Regions from separate parts of the Williamsia phyllosphaerae genome, predicted to be linked through region 1. Evidence: predicted binding sites of a transcription regulator. Region 1 holds the regulator's gene; each other region holds the start of a gene.
What was found. The regulator LexA, encoded in region 1, represses DNA repair genes until DNA is damaged. The targets are predictions, from matches to a motif close to CGAACANNTGTTCG.
Positions count from the first base shown of each region.

Region 2: a site for LexA is predicted at 1,350-1,363, ahead of IEV93_RS15765 (HNH endonuclease signature motif containing protein). Genes of this name have one in related genera too.
Region 3: a site for LexA is predicted at 1,455-1,468, ahead of IEV93_RS18775 (HNH endonuclease signature motif containing protein). Genes of this name have one in related genera too.

Region 1 is NZ_BMCS01000003.1:318,129-321,359, forward strand. It holds gene IEV93_RS20035 (TetR/AcrR family transcriptional regulator) at 1-422, shown strand, start outside; gene IEV93_RS20040 (SDR family NAD(P)-dependent oxidoreductase) at 451-1,320, opposite strand; gene lexA (transcriptional repressor LexA) at 1,379-2,056, opposite strand; gene IEV93_RS22565 (LysM peptidoglycan-binding domain-containing protein) at 2,258-2,779, shown strand; gene nrdR (transcriptional regulator NrdR) at 2,972-3,231, shown strand, end outside.
Region 2 is NZ_BMCS01000002.1:387,711-390,941, forward strand. It holds gene IEV93_RS15750 (VOC family protein) at 1-255, shown strand, start outside; gene soxR (redox-sensitive transcriptional activator SoxR) at 262-717, opposite strand; gene IEV93_RS15760 (hypothetical protein) at 761-1,096, opposite strand; gene IEV93_RS15765 (HNH endonuclease signature motif containing protein) at 1,429-2,973, shown strand; gene IEV93_RS15770 (MFS transporter) at 3,044-3,231, shown strand, end outside.
Region 3 is NZ_BMCS01000003.1:63,429-66,659, reverse strand. It holds gene IEV93_RS18780 (NADPH-dependent 2,4-dienoyl-CoA reductase) at 1-1,318, shown strand, start outside; gene IEV93_RS18775 (HNH endonuclease signature motif containing protein) at 1,508-3,231, shown strand, end outside.

The sequences.
Region 1 (3,231 bases):
ACGCCGTCGTCGCCGAGACCCGCCATCAGGTCGATCGTGCGCTCGCCCAGAGTGCCACCGACGTGGTCGATCTCGCGCAGTCGGCCCTCGGGGCCTTCATCGGACACCTCACCGACGACCCGCGGCTCGCCCGCATCATGCTGCTCGAGGTCGTCGGGGTCAGCCCGCGACTCGAGGATCGCCGCTATCGCGTCATCCACGACTTCGCCGACCTCATCCTGGCCGCCGGGATGACGTCGTCGCAGATCGAGGACACCTCGGCGCCGGAGTTCCGCCTGGTGGCGGTCGGGCTCGTGGGTGCTGTCAACCAGTTGCTGGTCGACTGGGTCCTGGGCAACGGCTCGCACGATCCCGACGCGATCCTGTCGGTGTGCACCGGTCTGTTCGCCGCATCGTTCGAACGGTTCTACGACCGCGCCTGATCGGGGTCCGGTCGAACTCGACTGCGCGTCAGCGCAATCGACGGCCCGACCGCGTCTCGACCTGTCGGACGAGATCGATCAGCGTCGTATCGCGACGCAGTGAGCGGTCCAGCAACGGGTTGATGATGCCCCGCAGCGTCGCGACCGGGATCCAGCGGCGCGGGATCTGTACGCGCGCGGCACGTCGTTCGATGCCGGCGGCGACCGCACGCCCCACCCGCTCCGGGGCGATGGGGGTGCGCAGCGGGGCCGGGAACGCCCGGGCCACCAGTGCGGTCGCGAGGTCGTCCTTGCCGAAGGCGACGTCGGCGATCGGTGTCGCCACCCACCCCGGGTACAGGACGCCCGCGGAGGCGCCGTGTGCCGCCAGCTCGACGCGCAGCGCACGGCCGATCTGTTCGACCGCGGCCTTGGTCGCCGCGTAGGGCGCGTTGACCATGCCGTTGAGGTACGCGTACGTCGAGGACGTGATCAGCACGTGCCCCTGCGACTCGACGATGTGCGGGAGGGCGGCACGGACGGTGTTCCACACCCCGGCGAGGTTCACCGCGATCACGCGTTCGAAGGTGCCGTCGGCGACGCTGAGCACCGTGTCGGCGGACTCCCCGCTGGAGATGCCTGCGTTCGCGTGCACCACGTCGATGCGGCCGAAACGAGCGGCGGCGGTGTCCATCACGTGACGCAGATCGTCGGGGGAGGTGACGTCGGCCCGCAGGGCCAGCGTCCGTGCGGGGCCGAGTTCGCCGGCCACCGCATCGACCGAGGCCTGGTCCAGATCGACCAGGACGACGATCCCGCCCCGGGCGTGCAGTTCGCGCGCCACCGCCCGACCGATCCCGCCTGCGGCCCCGGTGATGACGACGACCGCACCGGACAGGTCGATCTTCTTCTCGCTCATGGGGTCATTGTGACACGCCGTCGGGTCAGATCGGCGGGTCGAGGTCGGCCGTGACGCCTCAGATGCGCCGCATGACGGTGACGACCTTGCCCAGGATCGCGGCCTCGTCACCGGGGATGGGGTCGAACAGCGGGTTGTGCGGCATCAGCCACACCGTGCCGTTCGTGCGTTTGAACGTCTTGACCGTGGCCTCACCGTCGATCATCGCGGCCACGATGTCGCCGTTGTCGGCGACGTTCTGCTGACGCACGACGACCCAGTCGCCGTCGCAGATGGCGGCGTCGATCATGGACTCACCCACCACCTTGAGCATGAACAGGGCGCCGTCTCCGACCAGCTCACGGGGGAGTGGGAACACCTCCTCGACGGCCTGCTCGGCGAGGATCGGACCACCCGCGGCGATCCGTCCGAGGACCGGCACGTAGGTCGGTGTCGGCAGGGCGTCGGTCTCCGGCGTGATGTCGGCGGGATCCTGGTCCTGGACGTTGACCGCGCGAGGGCGGTTGTGGTCGCGCTTGAGGAAGCCCTTGCGCTCGAGTGTGCGCAACTGGTGGGCGACCGACGACGTGGACGTGAGGCCGACGGCATCGCCGATCTCGCGGATGCTCGGTGGGTAACCGCGCTCGCGAACCGACGCGCGGATGACCTCGAGGACCTTCGCCTGCCGTGAGGTCAGATCGGCCTCACTGATGGGTCCCTCGGCGGCCTCGGTGGTGCTGACGGTGGTGTCGGACACGGTGTCCCTCCTGTCGCGGCCCGCCGTCGACGGGCCTGTGGGGCCTGTTCGAGAAGCGCGCGGACCTGCTGTCACCTGGGACAGTAGAGGACTTGATAACAACTTTCAAACATTTGTTCGATCGTGTCGGGACTTTGTCGGACCCCCGTGTTCTAATCGAACATACGTTCATTCGAACGTCTGGTCGATGAGGAGAACGTCATGAATCAGACTCTCACGCGTCACACGAGCACCACGGTCACTGCGCCGGTCCGTACGTCTGACACCGTCCGCCGAACCGCGGTGCACGGCGCTCCCGCGCGTCGTCGCGCCACCACCGGCGGTCTGCGCCCCGACGTCCGCCGTCCCGCGGGTCGCCGTCCGGAGGTCGCCCGCCCGCGGACCGGCGCGGCGTGCGGAGACGCCCGGCGGCAGGCCCCGCCGGCGCTGCGGCCCGCCCCGATCGGTTGGGCGGTAGCCGTCGTCGTGGGCATCGGGCTCGCGATCGTGATGTGGATGATGGTCGTCAGCGGTTCGGTGTTCGCCGACTCCACCGCGCCTGCGGTCAGTGGTACCGAGCTGGTGCACGTGCGCGGAGGCGAGTCACTGGGTGAGTTGGCCGGGCGGGTCGCGCCGGATCAGCCGATGTCGTCGGTCGTCGCCACCATCAAGGACCTCAATCACCTGAGCGGATCGGCGATCACCGCCGGCCAGCCGCTGCTCGCCCCGACCTACCTGCGCTGAGTCGTCCCGGTGATGTTCGAGGACAGTCGGCGGGTGCGTCGACCACCCGAGGTCACCGCGACCGTTCACGCCGTGTCCGGGCTCGGATACGCACCGGTATCCTGGTCACCAGGGGTTCGTCTCGGACTCCGCGTCGACGCCGAGGGTGTGCCCCCGTCGTCGCGCCCACGGATCCGGCTCGAGGACACACCGATGCATTGCCCCTTCTGCAAGAACGAGGACACCCGCGTGGTCGACTCGCGTGTTGCCGACGAGGGCCAGGCGATCCGCCGGCGCCGCTCCTGTTCGGAGTGTGGTCGCCGCTTCACGACGGTCGAGAGTGCGGTGCTCGCGGTGGTGAAGCGAAACGGCGTCACCGAACCCTTCAGTCGCGAGAAGGTCATGCTGGGCGTTCGACGGGCGTGCCAGGGCCGTCAGGTCGACGAGGACAGTCTGAGACAACTCGCCCAGCA
Region 2 (3,231 bases), on a different contig from region 1:
GTGTCGCTGGTGATCTCCTGCGCTGACCAGGCCGAGGTCGACCACTACTGGGATCAGCTCGTCGTCGGCGGCGAGGAGTCGCAGTGCGGATGGCTCAGGGATCGGTTCGGACTCAGCTGGCAGATCGTCCCGACGCGGTTGTACGAGTTGCTGTCCGACCCGGACCCGGCGCGCGCGAACGGCGCGATACAGGCCATGTTGCAGATGCAGAAGATCGTCATCGCCGATCTCGAGGCCGGCGCCGACAACGCCTGAGGAGCCTCAGGTCTCGCGAGGCACCCGCAGGCGTGAGGCGCCCGGGCCGGTCGTCGCGGCGACGTCGTCGGGGTTGAGCAGCTTGCAACTGCTCATCGACAGGCAGCCGCACCCCACGCACGACCCCATCAGGTCACGCATGTGCTCGAGCAACTCGATGCGCTCGTTGATGTCGTCGATCCACTGCTTCGACGCCTTCTCCCACATCCGCGGGGTCGGGGACTCGGTGGTGCCCAGCACCGCGAGCACCTCACCGATCTTCGTCAGCGGGATACCGGCGGCGGCCGACGCCCGGATGAACGCGACCCGCCGCAACATCGCGCGGTGGTACCGGCGCTGGTTGCCCGAGGTGCGACGACTGAAGATGAGTCCCTTGTCCTCGTAGAAGCGCACCGCCGACGGGGCGACGCCGGCACGCTGCGCCAACTCCCCGACGGTGAGTTCGACATTCTTCGGAGGCATGCCGAGCACCCTACGCCGACTTCAAGTGAGATTGAAGTCCCGATCAGCTTCGCATTGCGGTGACCAGGATGGCCGGGAAGATGTAGGTCGCGATCAGTACGAGGATCCCCACGAGCGGGATGGAGACCGACACCCGATCGCAGTAGTACGCCCTACACGCGAACCCGATGGTCACGGCGATGATGATCGGTCCGCCGATTGCGACCGCGCCGCTGCCGACGAGCATGGCGCCGAGAGACGTCGGATCGCGCGCCCAGTCCGAACTCGGGAGCATCAGCCGAACAAAGAGCGCGCACTGCACGGTGACCAGCACCGCGGTGGCCACCCGGTCAGCGATGTTCCAGCCACTCGAACTCGACGTTGCGCTGTCCGCCATCATGATGCCGCCCCTGGTTCGTCAACTCGCCGCGGTGTGCGGTGTCGAACTCTTGGATGCGCTGACAGAACCCGAATGTTCCCCGGCACGGGCCGCCGTATCGGGGCCCCGAGGTGCTGACTGTGTGGAAAGCGCCATCGAGTGTGCTGGCAGCGATACGCGAGACGTGCCGCAAAACAACGCACACTCGATGAGCGCTTTCCGCACCGTCAGCGGCTTTTCACCATCCCCAGAACGCGGGAAGACTTCGAATGTTCGAACATGTGTTCGAGTAGTTGTGGTACGCTGACAATGTAGCCGCGCCCGGGGAGGAGTGCTTCGTGACCATCGCCGATATGCCTGACACCGATACCGTGTCTGTTCTGGAAGCGAATTACGCTGCGCTCGAACAGCTCCTAGACGAGATCGCAGCTGGCTCGTCGGATGCATGTAGCGATGCGGTGGTCGCGGAGTTGGCCGAGCGTCATGAGCGGGTGGTGCGGCGGATGGAATCGATCGGAAACCGACGGATCCTGGACGTGTCTGATCGGGAGGCCTTCCGGGTGTCGGGGTCGAAAAGCCTGACCGACTACATGTCGACCCGGTTACGGATCACCCGCCCCCGCAGACGGTTACGCGCAGTCCAACACCTCGAAGCCATGCATGCGATGACCGGCGAGAAACTCCCACCCCGCGCCCCGAACACCGCAGTAGGCCTGGCCGACGGACACCTGGGTGCCGAGCACGTCGATGCGATCCTCGACGTACTGGCCAAGGTTCCCGCCGCAGTCGACCCCGACGAGACAGCGAAAGCCGAATCCGCGTTGGCCACCGAAGCGCGTCGGTTGACGCCGCGGGAGATCACCCAGCTCGGGGTCCGGATCCTGGCCTACCTCGACCCCGATGGCACCCTGACCGACGACCGTGACCGCGCCCGCAACCGGAAGCTGTCATTGGGTTCTCAGGACGCGCAGCTGATGTCGACACTGTCCGGGACCCTCGACCCGACCACCCGGGCACTGTTCGAGGTGGTGCTCGCGGCGTGGGCGGCACCCGGGATGAACAACCCCGACGACGATCAGTCTCCGCGCGGCGACACCGCCGGCATCGACCCCGACCATCTGCGCGACGCCGCCGGCCGCGACACCCGCTCAGCGGCCCAACGCAACCACGACGCATTGAAAGCGCTGCTGCAGTGCGCGGCCGACGGCGGCCTGCTCGGTGCGTCGCATCGCGGACTGCCACCGCACATCATCATCTCGATCACCGAGAACGAACTCCGCGACCGCGCCGGCGTCGCGAACACCGCGACCGGCACCGACCTCCCCTTCACCGACGTGCTGACGCTGGCGGCGAAAGCGCAGATGCATCTCGCGGTGTTCGACGACCACACCGCCGAACCACTGTTCCTCGGCCGCGCCCACCGCCTCGCATCCCAAGCCCAACGATTCCTGTTATTCGCGAAATACGGCGGCTGCGGGGCAGCGGACTGCCCGACCCCCTACGCGCACTGCGAAATCCACCACGCAGAAAAAGACTGGGCCGACGGCGGCACCACCGACGCCAACCACCTCGCACCCGCATGCGGCCCCCACAACCGGGCCGTCGGCCCCAACCCCGACCAATGGACCACCGAAAAAATCACCACCGGCCCCGACCGCGGCCGATACGGCTGGCGCCGCAACACCGACCCACCCGAGGAACTCCACGCCAACCACCGACACCACATCCGCGAACTCCTCGACCAACACGGTGACGATGACCCGTGGGTCGAGAACACATCACACGTCGAGATCCCGTTGTCGAGCATCGAGCACCGACTGGCGCTTCGACTGATCGAACGGATACCGCGGCCCACCGCAGACGTCGCCTGGCCCCGGCGCCCGGTCAGCTACATGTGAAGAGACTCCGGGCGCCATGAGGTGCTCGACCCGCTGCCCGCACGTGAGTATCGGTTATTAGTCTGTCGAAGTGACTGATCTCCAGACCCCCGCGGTGAGTGTCGCCGCGCGTCTCGACCGCCTGCCGATCGTGCGCGCGCACTGGGTGGCCACCGGCGTCATCGGCCTCGGCCTGTTCTTCGACCTCTACGAGAACTTCCTGGCCGCGACCATCTCGTCGGTGCTGCGAACCGACCTCGACCTGAGCCGGACCGAGCT
Region 3 (3,231 bases), 250 kb from region 1:
GCTGGAGGCGCACGGCGTCGACGCGATCAACACCGACATCGGGTGGCACGAGGCCAAGGTCCCGACGATCGTCACCTCGGTGCCGCGCGCGGCGTTCGTGAAGTTCACCGAACGACTCCGCGACGAGGTGTCCATCCCGCTCATCGCGTCGAACCGCATCAACACCCCGGAGATCGCCGAGGAGATCCTGCGATGCGGTCGCGTCGACGCGGTGTCGATGGCGCGGCCGCTGTTGGCCGACCCGGACCTGCCGAACAAGGCACAGCAGGGACGCGCCGACGAGATCAACACCTGCATCGGTTGCAACCAGGCATGCCTCGATCACGCGTTCGTGGGGAAGAAGGTGTCCTGCCTCCTCAACCCGCGCGCCGGACGCGAGACCGTCCTCACCCTGTCCCCGACCCGGCACGCCAAACGCGTCGCCGTCATCGGTGCGGGACCGGCCGGTCTGTCCGCCGCGGTCGCCGCGGCCGAGTGCGGTCACCGCGTGGAGCTGTTCGAGGCCGGATCCTCGATCGGCGGGCAGTTCGCGATCGCTGCCAGGATCCCGGGCAAGGAGGAGTTCTCCGAGACGATCCGCTATTACACCCGCCAACTCGAGGTCGGCGGCGTGACCGTCCACCTGAACACCTGGGCCGGCGCCGAACACCTGATCGCCGAGAAGTTCGACGAGGTGATCATCGCGACCGGCGTGGTTCCCCGCATCCCCGACATCCCGGGGATCGACCACCCGAAGGTGGTCACCTACGCCGATGCCGTTCTCGGACATCGGGAAATCGGCTCCACCGTCGCCGTGATCGGCGCGGGCGGCATCGGATTCGACATCACCGAGTTCCTCACCGTCGAGGACTCCCCCACGCTCGACCTCAAGGAATGGGAACAGGAGTGGGGCGTCTCGGAGGACACCTCGATCCCGGGATTTGTCACCACACCCCGTCCCACACCCGCCGTCCGTACCGTCTATCTCGTCCAGCGTAAGTCCGGCGGGCAGGGCCGTGGACTGGGCAAGACCACCGGGTGGGTCCACCGCGCGTCGGTGAAGATGAAAGGTGTGGAACAGATCTCGGGTGCGCGCTACGACCGCATCGACGACGCCGGTCTGCACCTGCACTTCGACGACGACGACGACCGCGCGCCGCGGGTACTCGACGTGGACACCGTCGTGGTGTGCGCAGGCCAGGAGTCCGTGCGCGACCTCATCGACCCGTTGACCGTCGCAGGCATCCGCACCCATGTGATCGGTGGCGCAGACATCGCCGAGGAGCTCGACGCCAAGCGCGCCATCCGTCAGGGCACCGAGGTCGCCGCCGCCCTCTGACAGCACTCCTCGGCGCCGACCGTGGCCGTGAGCCCCCCATCCACCACACGCAGGTCCACGCCATCGCGGCGGAGGACGATCCAGCGAACTTTGCTGACGTTCAACATCATTCACCATATTGAATGATTGCCCGGTTCGAACACATGTGCTAATCTGGCCTCAGTCACCGCGCCTGGGGAGGAGTGCATCATGACCGACACCATGTCTGATCTGGAGTCGGATTACGCTGCGCTCGAACACCTTCTGGACAAGATTGCTGCTGCACCATCAGACCCCTGCACTGATGCAGTGGTCGCCGATCTGGCCATCCGCCATGAACGGGCCGTACGACGGATGGAATCGATCGGCAACCGCAGGATCCTCGATGTCTCCGACCGTGACGCCCACCGGTCGGTGGGGTGTCAGAAGCTGGGTGAGTTCCTGCGCATCGAACTGCGGATCACCAACCCCAGGAATCGTTTACGGGCAGTCGCGCAGTTGCAGTCGATGCATGCGATGACCGGTGAGAAATTGCCACCGACATGCCCCAACACGGCTGACGCGTTGGCGTCAGGTGCGATCGGTGCCGATCACGTCGACGCGATCCTCGATGTGATGCGTAAGATCCCTGCCGCCGTCGGCCCCGACGACCGGGCCGCGGCAGAGGAACTGTTGGCCGAGCACGCCCGAACGTTGAGCCCCCGCGAGATCACGAAAGCCGGAGTCCGGGTCCTGGCCCACCTCGACCCCGACGGGCACCTGACCGATGACCGGGACCGGGCGAGGCAACGCCGACTGTCGTTGAGCTGCCAGGACACCCAGTTGATGTCGAAGGTCTTCGCGACATTGGATCCCACCACGCGCGCCTTGTTCGAGGTGATGCTCGCCGTCTGGGCGGCACCCGGGATGAACAACCCTGACGACGATCGGTCACCACGCGGTGACACCACCGACGTCGACCCCGAGCAGTTGCGCGAAGCCGCCGACCGGGACACCCGGTCGGTCGGTCAACGCAACCACGATGCGTTGAGAGCCCTGCTGCAGGCTGCCGCTGATGGCGGCTTGCACGGTGCCTCGCACCGCGGACTACCGCCGCACGTCATCATCTCCATCACCGAGGACAAACTTCGTGAGCGCGCCGGCATCGCCCACACCGCCACCGGCACCGACCTCCCCATCTCTGACGTTCTGCAGATGGCGGCACGGGCACAGATGCACCTCGCGGTATTCGACGAGCACACCGGCGAACCCCTGTTCCTCGGCCGCGCGCACCGTCTCGCCTCCCGAGCACAACGGTTCATCGCGTTCTCCAAGTACGGCGGCTGCAGCCGCACCGACTGCCCCACACCATTCGCGCACACCGAAATGCACCACGCCGAAACCGACTGGGCCGATGGCGGAAAGACCGACGCCGATCACATGGCACCCGCCTGCGGACCGCACAACCGATCCGTAGGTACCAAACCCCACCAGTGGGAAACGGTGAAAATCACCGAGGGACCCGATCGAGGCCGCTACGGCTGGCGTCGCAACACCGACCCACCCGGTGAAATCCGTACCAACCATCTGCACCTCGTCGATGAACTCATCGACCGACACCGCCGCGCCGCACTGGGCCCATGGGGCGAATCCACCGCGCGGGCCGAAACGGTAACGGTCGATGACCCATGGGGTGAGCCCGTGCCACCCGAGGAGCCTGCAGATCTCCACACCGCACCCGACGACCCCTGGACCGAATCCGTCGACAACACAGAACCTGTCGAGCACCCCGACCCGATCGACGGCCACCGGGACGACGCCACCGACGCGACCGAGCCGGATGTCGACACGCCGGCAGACGTCGGCATCGAGCATCGATTGGTACGGCTCATCCTCGAGCGCGACCCCCTACCGTCGCGCTTCGATGTCACCTGGCCGGCTGACCGGGCCGCCTG